2 regions of the Spiribacter roseus genome follow, and region 2 is predicted to be linked to the other one. Evidence: predicted binding sites of a transcription regulator. Region 2 holds the regulator's gene; the other holds the start of a gene.

Evidence for each region. The regulator sigma-54, encoded in region 2, starts transcription at its own class of promoters, with help from an activator protein. The targets are predictions, from matches to a motif close to TGGCANGNTNCNTGCTT.
Region 1: a site for sigma-54 is predicted at 1,459-1,475, ahead of BBH56_RS01805 (DUF4402 domain-containing protein). Genes of this name have one in related genera too.

The regions. Positions count from the first base shown of each region.
Region 1 covers NZ_CP016382.1:355,031-359,243, reverse strand. Annotated here, with positions in the region: gene BBH56_RS01810 (sensor histidine kinase) at 1-1,339, opposite strand, end outside; gene BBH56_RS01805 (DUF4402 domain-containing protein) at 1,538-2,098, shown strand; gene BBH56_RS01800 (hypothetical protein) at 2,417-3,040, shown strand; gene BBH56_RS01795 (carboxypeptidase regulatory-like domain-containing protein) at 3,222-4,213, shown strand, end outside.
Region 2 covers NZ_CP016382.1:1,433,273-1,437,485, reverse strand. Annotated here, with positions in the region: gene rapZ (RNase adapter RapZ) at 1-310, opposite strand, end outside; gene BBH56_RS07040 (HPr kinase/phosphorylase) at 301-771, opposite strand; gene BBH56_RS07035 (PTS sugar transporter subunit IIA) at 768-1,244, opposite strand; gene hpf (ribosome hibernation-promoting factor, HPF/YfiA family) at 1,250-1,576, opposite strand; gene BBH56_RS07025 (RNA polymerase factor sigma-54) at 1,600-3,069, opposite strand; gene lptB (LPS export ABC transporter ATP-binding protein) at 3,131-3,862, opposite strand; gene lptA (lipopolysaccharide transport periplasmic protein LptA) at 3,868-4,213, opposite strand, start outside.

The DNA.
Region 1 (4,213 bases), 850 kb from region 2:
GGGCGAAGCGCAGCGTTGCCAAGGGAGTGCGGACCTCATGGGAGAGCATCTCGAGGAGCTCCCCCATTTCCTTGCGCCGAAGGCTCTGCTCGTTTGAACGCGCCTGCAGTAGCCGGGCGCGTTCGGCGAGGGTATTTCGTTGCCGGATGATCATTTGCTGGCGGCGAAAAAGAATCCAGGCAATGTAGGCGCCCGGCAGAACGGCATAGTTAATGAAAGAGAACTCCAGGAGTCGGGCAAACCAGGCACTCCCGATGAGCGTGCCGGCGAACAGCAGCCCCAGGGGTAGTGCCTGGAGTAGGAAATAGAGCGACAACGTGGCGCGGTTGATGACATAGACCGCTGTGCCCGACGGCCGACAAAAGGGCATCAGCACCAGCGCGAGCAGCAACGTCGCCAGTGCTGAACTGTTATTGATCTGCAGCGCCAGCGAGACATCGCCAAGCCCGAAGGCAAGCAGTTTCGAGAGCGCACTCACTGCGATCACACCAGCAAAAAGCCGTGTCGCCCATCGCCCGCCGATCTCACGGAGCAGCATGAAATCAAAGATCTGGGCCACCGTGATATAAGCAAGCGCGGTGGCGTTATGGGTGAGGTCCTGCGTGAGGATTGCCCCTTCGCCAAACAAGGGCCGTGTGAGCCCGGTATGAATGAAAAGGGTCAGCAGATAGAGCGATAGCCGTGCAATGAACGCCGCCACCAGCGGTGTAGGCGAGGCGATCATCGAAGTAGCAGCCCAGAGGAGATAGAACAATGTGGCAGCGATCGCAACGCTGACGAGTGAATAAAACCCCGCTCCTACCTCTTGTAGCGCCTGCTGCGAACGCACTTTAAGGTAAGGCTGCATGAGATTGCGAGATTCGAAACGGATCAGCAGGCCTTCCTCGATGTCCGCACGCACCAGCGCCATCGCGTAGGTGTCTGGCACGATTCCTCCAGCCGTCGGCTGACGGTCACCGGCTACGAAGCGCCGCGTAGGACTGGCCCCGCCGCGATAGACCTCGATGTGATCGAGATAAACCGGCCGGATGAGCAGCCAGGGGTTATCCGGCATTGCTTCGGGCGGCGCAAACCGCAGCTTCATCCAGACAGAGCCCTCGACAAACCCGAGTGTCTGACCAATATGGTAGGGCCGCCACCTCGCCTGCTCCCCGGGTGTCGAGGGCGCTTCGGTGATGAGGTATTCCGCCTGCTCGATGGCTGGATTACCCTCGAGCGCCGCCGCCGGCGTCAGCATGATCGCGAGCACCAGCGCGACCTCGATAAGGACGCCGTTGAGGCGACGGAATGGCGCGATCACCCCCGCGCTAACGTCGTTTTTTCGGCTTTCGGCTGTCATGCCGTTTCACGCTATCCACCGCTCCTGGCGCCCTGGCCATGCGCGCAGGCGCCCAGTCCCTCTTTACACGGCATATCAGCCTACATCCTCTGCGACCGTAAGGGGTTGTAAGGTTTCAGCGGCATTGTCCCTGCATCCTGCAACCGAAATGGCGTAATAGCTGGGTAAAGAGTGCCTGCCCAAAGGTTTGAGGAAATCATGATGGAATGGACCAAAATGAAACAACGCCGCCTTATCATCGCAGGGAGTGCTGCTGCATTCGTACTGGCTTCATCCAATGCATGGGCGGATACGCCTAGAGCCGACTTGGATGTGAAAGCGACGCTCACGGCTGCAATGACCATCGAGTGCAATAGGGCGCTGAACTTTGGAGAATTGATTGTGCCGGTGGGAGACCGTGGGTCCGTTGATGTCGTTCAAATTGAGGCTGGCGAGGATGCGAAAGCCGAGACGGTGGATGGTAGTGAGAATGTATCCCTCGCCGGAGATTCGCAATCGGGTAAGTGCACAATAAGCGGTGGTGACGACGGACAAAAGATTAAGATCGCCCTACCTGACGAAGTCAAGTTAAAAGAAGGAGAAAGTCCGCTCTCCGTTGCACCAGAGGATAGCAAGGAGGGAGAAAAGTTTGAACTTGATGGTTCCGGTGAGGGGTCTGTGCATATTGGTGGGGAACTAGAGATATCTAATGATCTTAGTTCCGGCGACTTCCAAGATTATGAGACGTCCCTGACAGTTGAGGTGAACGACGATCCATGACATGTCCAATTGGTATTACGGTATAGGTTAAGAATAACGCGAAGCGTCGGGGCCACGGCGATAGCTCGACAAGAGGCCGGCGTCAGTGAGTAAGTGGTGCTTGATATCCCGGACGAGATAGTGAGTGCGCGAATTAATATCGACAGCTATCAGCCCAAATGTAAAAGCATTTCCGCCAGGGTTTCCTCTTTAGCTCGGCGTCTATCGTTCATAGGGCTTTTGGCGCCAATGATGGCGCATGCCATTTCGGTGTCGATTACCGACAGCGTCGTCGTTCTCGATGAACGCTCTCGGTCGGGTCAAGTTGAGCTGCTCAGCATGACCCCCTCGCCAGTGGAGTTCGAGGTAGTGCCGGATGATCTCTCCGACGAGGTCAATGACGGCCGGGACTACCTGCGCTGGGCACCCGAGCGCACCGTCGTGCCCGCAAACCGATCCCGGCCGCTGCGGATGGTCTTCCGGCCGCCGGCGGATTTGCCGGCCGGGGAATACATTGTCCAGCTTGCCGTTCAGTCGCGTGAGGTGGACTATGAACCGAATTTCGGTGACGGCGAGTCAGAGGAAGGCGACCAGGGGCTCTCGGTGGGTGTTGCCCTGCAGCCTGTGTTGCCGGTGACGGTCTACATTCGGCACAACGTGAATTCGCCCACGTTGAGTGTCGGCGCATTCGCGCCATCGCCGGATGATGCGGATACTCACGGCTATTTCACCGTCAGCAAACCGCCCGAGGCCATCAGTTACATCGGAACAGTGGCGCTGGTGGGCGCATCAAGCGGCGAGCGCTACACAAGCGGCCGGTTGCGCATGGGTAACACGGTCGACGAGCAGCGTATCCGGGTACCCAGACTTGAGAATGATGCCCGGCTTGAGGAGGCGGTCTGTCTGCAGCTCTGGCCCGAATTCCCCGCCCGTGGCGAACCGGAGCAGACGGTGTGTCAGTGAGCGCAGGCTCGTCCGGCGTGCGCCGTTATGATCGCATCGACTCAAGATCGGGAGTCTCCGCGCCATGGGCCGGGGCGCTGCCGCTGTAGCGCTATTGCTGGGAGTGGTGACCGCCATAGCGGCAAAGGCGAGTGAGGAGGCTGAGTCAGCGGTTCCACCGCGGACGTCTTTGCTGGTCGAAATGACGCTCAATGGGCGGTCGATCCCCGACTTTCATGATGTCTATGAATCGCCCACCGGGGCGCTTTGGCTGCCGGTTGAGCCGATCGTCCGAGCCGGTGAAGGGCAGGTCGGCTCCACACGCCCGGGGCGCTATGCATTATCGCTGGGAGCGAACCGACCGTCGGTCGAGATCGATGTCAACACCCGCCAATTGCGGGTTGAGGACGCCGGTAAGCCCTGGCCTGCCGGGGTGATCGTTGAGCGCGATAGCCGGCTCTACATTCAGTCACAGCGATTCAAGCGCTGGTTTGGCATCGATGCAAGTCTGGGCGAAAACGGCCTTTTCGTCCGTCTGCGAAGCCAGCGACCACTACCCGTGGATCTACGCGTGCTACGCGAGCAACGCTGGCGTGATTTTGACCGCCCGGATGTGGCAACACCGGATCGCTACAGGCAGCTCGATGCCCCCTACCGCGCTTGGGGCACGCCCCGCGGCACGCTGCAGATGCGCACAAGCGCTGATGAGTCCACCTCGCGACTGGCTTTTAGCGCGAGCGGTTCATTCAATGTCGAGGCAGGCTACGTCTCCAACCAAATCTTCTACAGCGGTAATGACCGCGGGGGGCTGCAAACACTGCGCTGGCGGGCTGGTCGTGAATCGCCGTCTGGCAGGGCATTCGGCATCCACGGGCTTTATCGTCTGCACTTTGGCGATGTCAGTGGCCTGCGAATGCCGCTCGCGGGGGGTGGAGCGCAGGGCCGCGGCCTGCGCTTTAGTACGGCACCGCGCTCACGGCCTGAACTGTTCGATGTCATCCGCATTGAAGGGGATGCCCTGCCGGGTTGGGACGCCGAGCTCTATCGCGGCTCGGCGCTGATCGACTTCCAGACAATCGACGCCGATGGGCGCTATGAATTCGAGGATGTGCCGCTCGGGTATGGCGCCAACCGTCTACGTGTTGTGCTCTACGGACCCTCCGGTGAAGTTGAGGAGCGCCAGGTTGAGCGCAC
Region 2 (4,213 bases):
GGCGGGTTTCCGAAAAGCGCTTGAGCAGGGTGGCGTCATCCGCATCCAGAAAGACGATTTCGGTGTCCAGGCCGTGGGCGGCGATGGCGTCGAGGATGCCGGGAAAGCGACTCAGCGATGCGGGCTGGTTGCGTGCATCGATGCCCACGGCGTAGTCGGCTTCCTCGCCACTCATTGCAATGTGCTGACCGAATGCATCCAGCAGATCCACCGGCAGGTTGTCGATGCAGTAGAAGCCCGAGTCCTCCAGGGTGGCAAGGGCGACGCTCTTGCCCGATCCGGAGAGGCCGCTGACGATGATCAGTCGCATGCGCTGGCCTCCGGGACCTTCCAGGGCCGCGGTGCGGTCACTGCCAAAAGCTCGATGATCGCCGCGACCGGCCGCTCGGGCGACAGCGCCAGTTGGGCCAGTCCGATGCCGTGGATCGTCAGGGTCTGCCAGTCCGCCGTGGCGCTTGCCGGGCGTCGGGCCCGGGTCAGTTCGATGGCGCAGTCGATGGGTGACCAGTCGGCCACCGCACCGGTGCCGAAGTGATCGCCGACCGCAATGATCCCCGGCCCGCGCAGGCACAGCCGCCCGCGACCGGCGTCCGGTGCCCGGCCGATCAGCCGGTCACCGCGGTGTATGACCATCACGGCGTCATCGGCCACCAGCTGATGACCGGCGCGCAGCAGCATCAGCGCGGTGTCACTCTTGCCCATGCCCGCCTCGCCCCGAATCAGGACGCCCACACCGTTGACCCGCATCAGCGTCCCGGGGATCTGGCTCATGCGTCGGGCGCCCCGTCGTCGCTGCCGGTCATGGTGGCGTAGAGCTCGGCGTCGCTGCGGCACTGGCGCAGCCGCGTGCACAGGTGTTCGTCGCGAAACAGCTCCGCGAGCCGGGCGAGAATGCGCAGATGCTCATCGTTGCTGTGCTCAGGCACGAGGAGGGCGAGCAGCAGATCCACCGGCTGGCTGTCGGCGGCGTCGAAGGCGACGGGTTTATTCAGACGGACCAGGGCGGCACGCGGGGTTTCGATATCGGGACTGCGGGTATGGGGCAGTGCCACCCCGCGCCCCAGTCCGGTGCTGCCCAGACGCTCACGCACGATCAACCCCTCGAAGATGGCGCGCGTGGCGTCGCCGCCCGCCCGGGTATCGGCCATGAGTTGCTCGCTCATGCGCTCCAGGGCGCGTTTCTTGCTGGTGACGTCGACCCCGCACTGCGTGCGCGTCACCGACAGCAGTCGGGTAAGCTCCATGATGCTCAGGGTTCCAGATTATCGCCGACGCGTCCCTGCTCCGGATGATGGTCGCTGCGCTTTTCCTTGTGCTTGACGACTTGGCGGTCCAGCTTGTCGACCAGCAGGTCGATGGCGGCATACATCTCGCTGGCGGTGGACTCGGCGAACAGCCGGGCGCCGCTGACCACCAGGGTGGCCTCCGCCTTACGGGTCTTTTTCTCGACGGTCAGAATCACATGGACGTCGACGACATGATCAAAGTGGCGCTCGAGGCGCTGGAATTTCTCCTCGACGTAGTCACGCAGCGCGTTGGTGACATCGACGTGATGGCCGGTAATGTCGATTTTCATGATTTCCCCTTATGTTTTCTTCTTCAGCGTAGCCGTTTGCGTTGGGTTGACGAGGCGATCCCCATGACTTCCCGGTATTTGGCCACGGTTCGCCGCGCCACGTGAATGCCCTCCCCACGCAGCGTCTCGGTCAGCCGTGAATCGCTGAGTGGCTTGGCCGGATCCTCTGCCGCCACCTGCCGGCGGATGCGCGCGCGAATGGCCGTCGCCGAGCACTCACCGCCGTCGGCCGTCGGGACATGGCTTGAGAAAAAATGCTTGAACTCCAGCGTGCCCTGGGGCGTGAGGATGTATTTCCGCGAGGTGATCCGCGATACGGTCGATTCATGCATGTCGATGGCCTCGGCGACATCGCGCAGCACCAGTGGCTGCATCGACTCTTCACCATACTCCAGAAACGCCTGCTGGCGCTCGACGACGCATTCGGCCACGCGCTGCAGCGTGTCGCGCCGCGACTCCAGGCTTTTGATCAGCCAGCGTGCCTCCTGCAGGTGATCGCGCAGCAGGCTGTTGTCACGGCTGCTGTCGCCCCGCCGGATCAGGCTCGCGTAGTAGTCGTTGATGCGCACCCGGGGCGAAGCCTCGGGGTTGATCTCGACCTGCCAGCGGCCGTTGACCCGCCGCACCCGACAGTCGGGGACGACGTAATCGGTGCGGGTTTCGCCGAATCGCGATCCGGGATGGGGGTCGAGTCGGCGGATCAGCGACAGGGCCACGTCCAGCTGTTCCTGGTCGACCTTCAGGTGCTCGCGCAGCGCGACCTGCCGGCCTGGGCTGAACAGTGACCAGTCGGCTTCAATGGCCTGGCGGGCGGTCTGGCGCCCGGGCGTGTCCGGCGGCATGGCGTCGATCTGGATCTGCAGTGCCTCGCGGGCGTCACGGGCGCCGATGCCGATCGGGTCCATGTGCTGGAGGATCGTGAGGACGGCGTTGATGTCGTCCTCGTCGATGTCGGCGTCGACATCGGCGTCGAGGGCGGACCGCAATTCGCTGACCGGCTCGGCCAGATGCCCGCGCTCGTCCAGGGCATCGATCAGTGCGGCGGCGATCTGACGGTCGGTTGCGCCCAGGCTGGACAGATCGACCTGCCACTGCAGGTGATCGCGCAGCGAATCGGCGGGGGCCGCCTGGCGATCGAGAAAGTCGCTGCCGCCGTCGCCTTCCGCCGTGGCGCCCGCCGGCCCGTTATGACCGGTGTCATCCCAGTGCTCGGAGACCGCCATGCCCTCGCCCAGCTCGGTGGCGTCGGTGGCGTTCGAACCCAGACGCTCTTCCGACGGATCGGGGGTGGCCGGCGTCGTCCCCTCGGGCGCGGCGGCTGCGGCGGCGTGATCGGTGTCGTCTTCGGGCTCGAGCATGACGTTGGACTCGAGCGCTTCGCGGATCTCGAGCGCCAGCTCGGCCGCCGGCAGCTGCAGCAGCCGGATCGCCTGCTGCAGCTGGGGCGTCATGGTGAGCTGTTGACTGGCCCGAAGTTCAAGCGACTGCTTCATTGTTCCCCGCGTGCGAATTGGTCTGGATAGCGTAACGCCGGCTGTCCGGCGCCCGCCAGTCTCACAGGTGGAAGTCCTCGCCCAGGTAGACCGCCCGCACCTCGGCGTTGTCGAGGATCATGCCGGGGGTCCCGTCGGCGATCACCCGGCCGGCGTTGAGGATGCTGGCACGGTCGACCAGGGCCAGCGTCTCGCGGACGTTGTGATCGGTGATCAGTACGCCGATACCGCGCTCCGCCAGGTGTCGGACGATGCCCTTGATGTCGCCCACCGAGATCGGATCAACGCCGGCGAAGGGCTCGTCCAGCAGGATGAAGCGCGGATCGGCGGCCAGCGCCCGGGCAATCTCAACGCGCCGTCGCTCGCCGCCCGACAGGCTGATCCCGGCCTGGTCACGCAGATGCCCGATGCCGAACTCCTCCATCAGTGCCTCCGCCTGCTCAAGCCGAGCCTGGCGCGACAGCCCGTCACGGGTCTCGAGCACGGCGAGCAGGTTGTCGAGCACCGGCAGCCGCCGGAACACCGATGCCTCCTGGGGCAGGTAGCCGATCCCGCGCCGTGCCCGGGCATGCATGGGGAGGCTGCCAATGTCATCGCCATCCAGCCGGATGACCCCGGCGTCCGCCCGGATCAGGCCGACAATGATGTAAAAGCTGGTGGTCTTGCCAGCCCCATTCGGGCCCAGCAGACCGACGATCTCACCACTCTGCAGGCCGATGGAAACCCCATCCACCACTGAGCGTCCGCGATAGGTTTTTGACAGCCCGTGGGCCTCGAGCTGGTTGCGCGCCATGCCGGTCAGTCCGTCGCAGGGTTGACGCTGACATTGACGCGCTCGTCGTCGTCAGCGCCGCTCTCGGCAACGGTGCGGGCGGTTTCGGGGTAATGCGTGACGGTGCGTCCGGTCACTGTGTTGTCGCCCTGCCAGAGGCGTCCGCCCTGTTTGAGGATCAGCCGCTCGGGACCGGCGACGAAGTATTCCATCCGCGGTGCCTCGGCCCGTCGCGGGGCGGCATCCGCCACGGTCTCGCGGTAGGTGGCCGGGGTGCCGTCCACGGTCACCTGCTCGAGCTCGCCCGCGCCATTGCTGAATACCCGCATGACGTCGCCGGTGATGCGCAGGGCGCCGCGCGTCAGCACGACG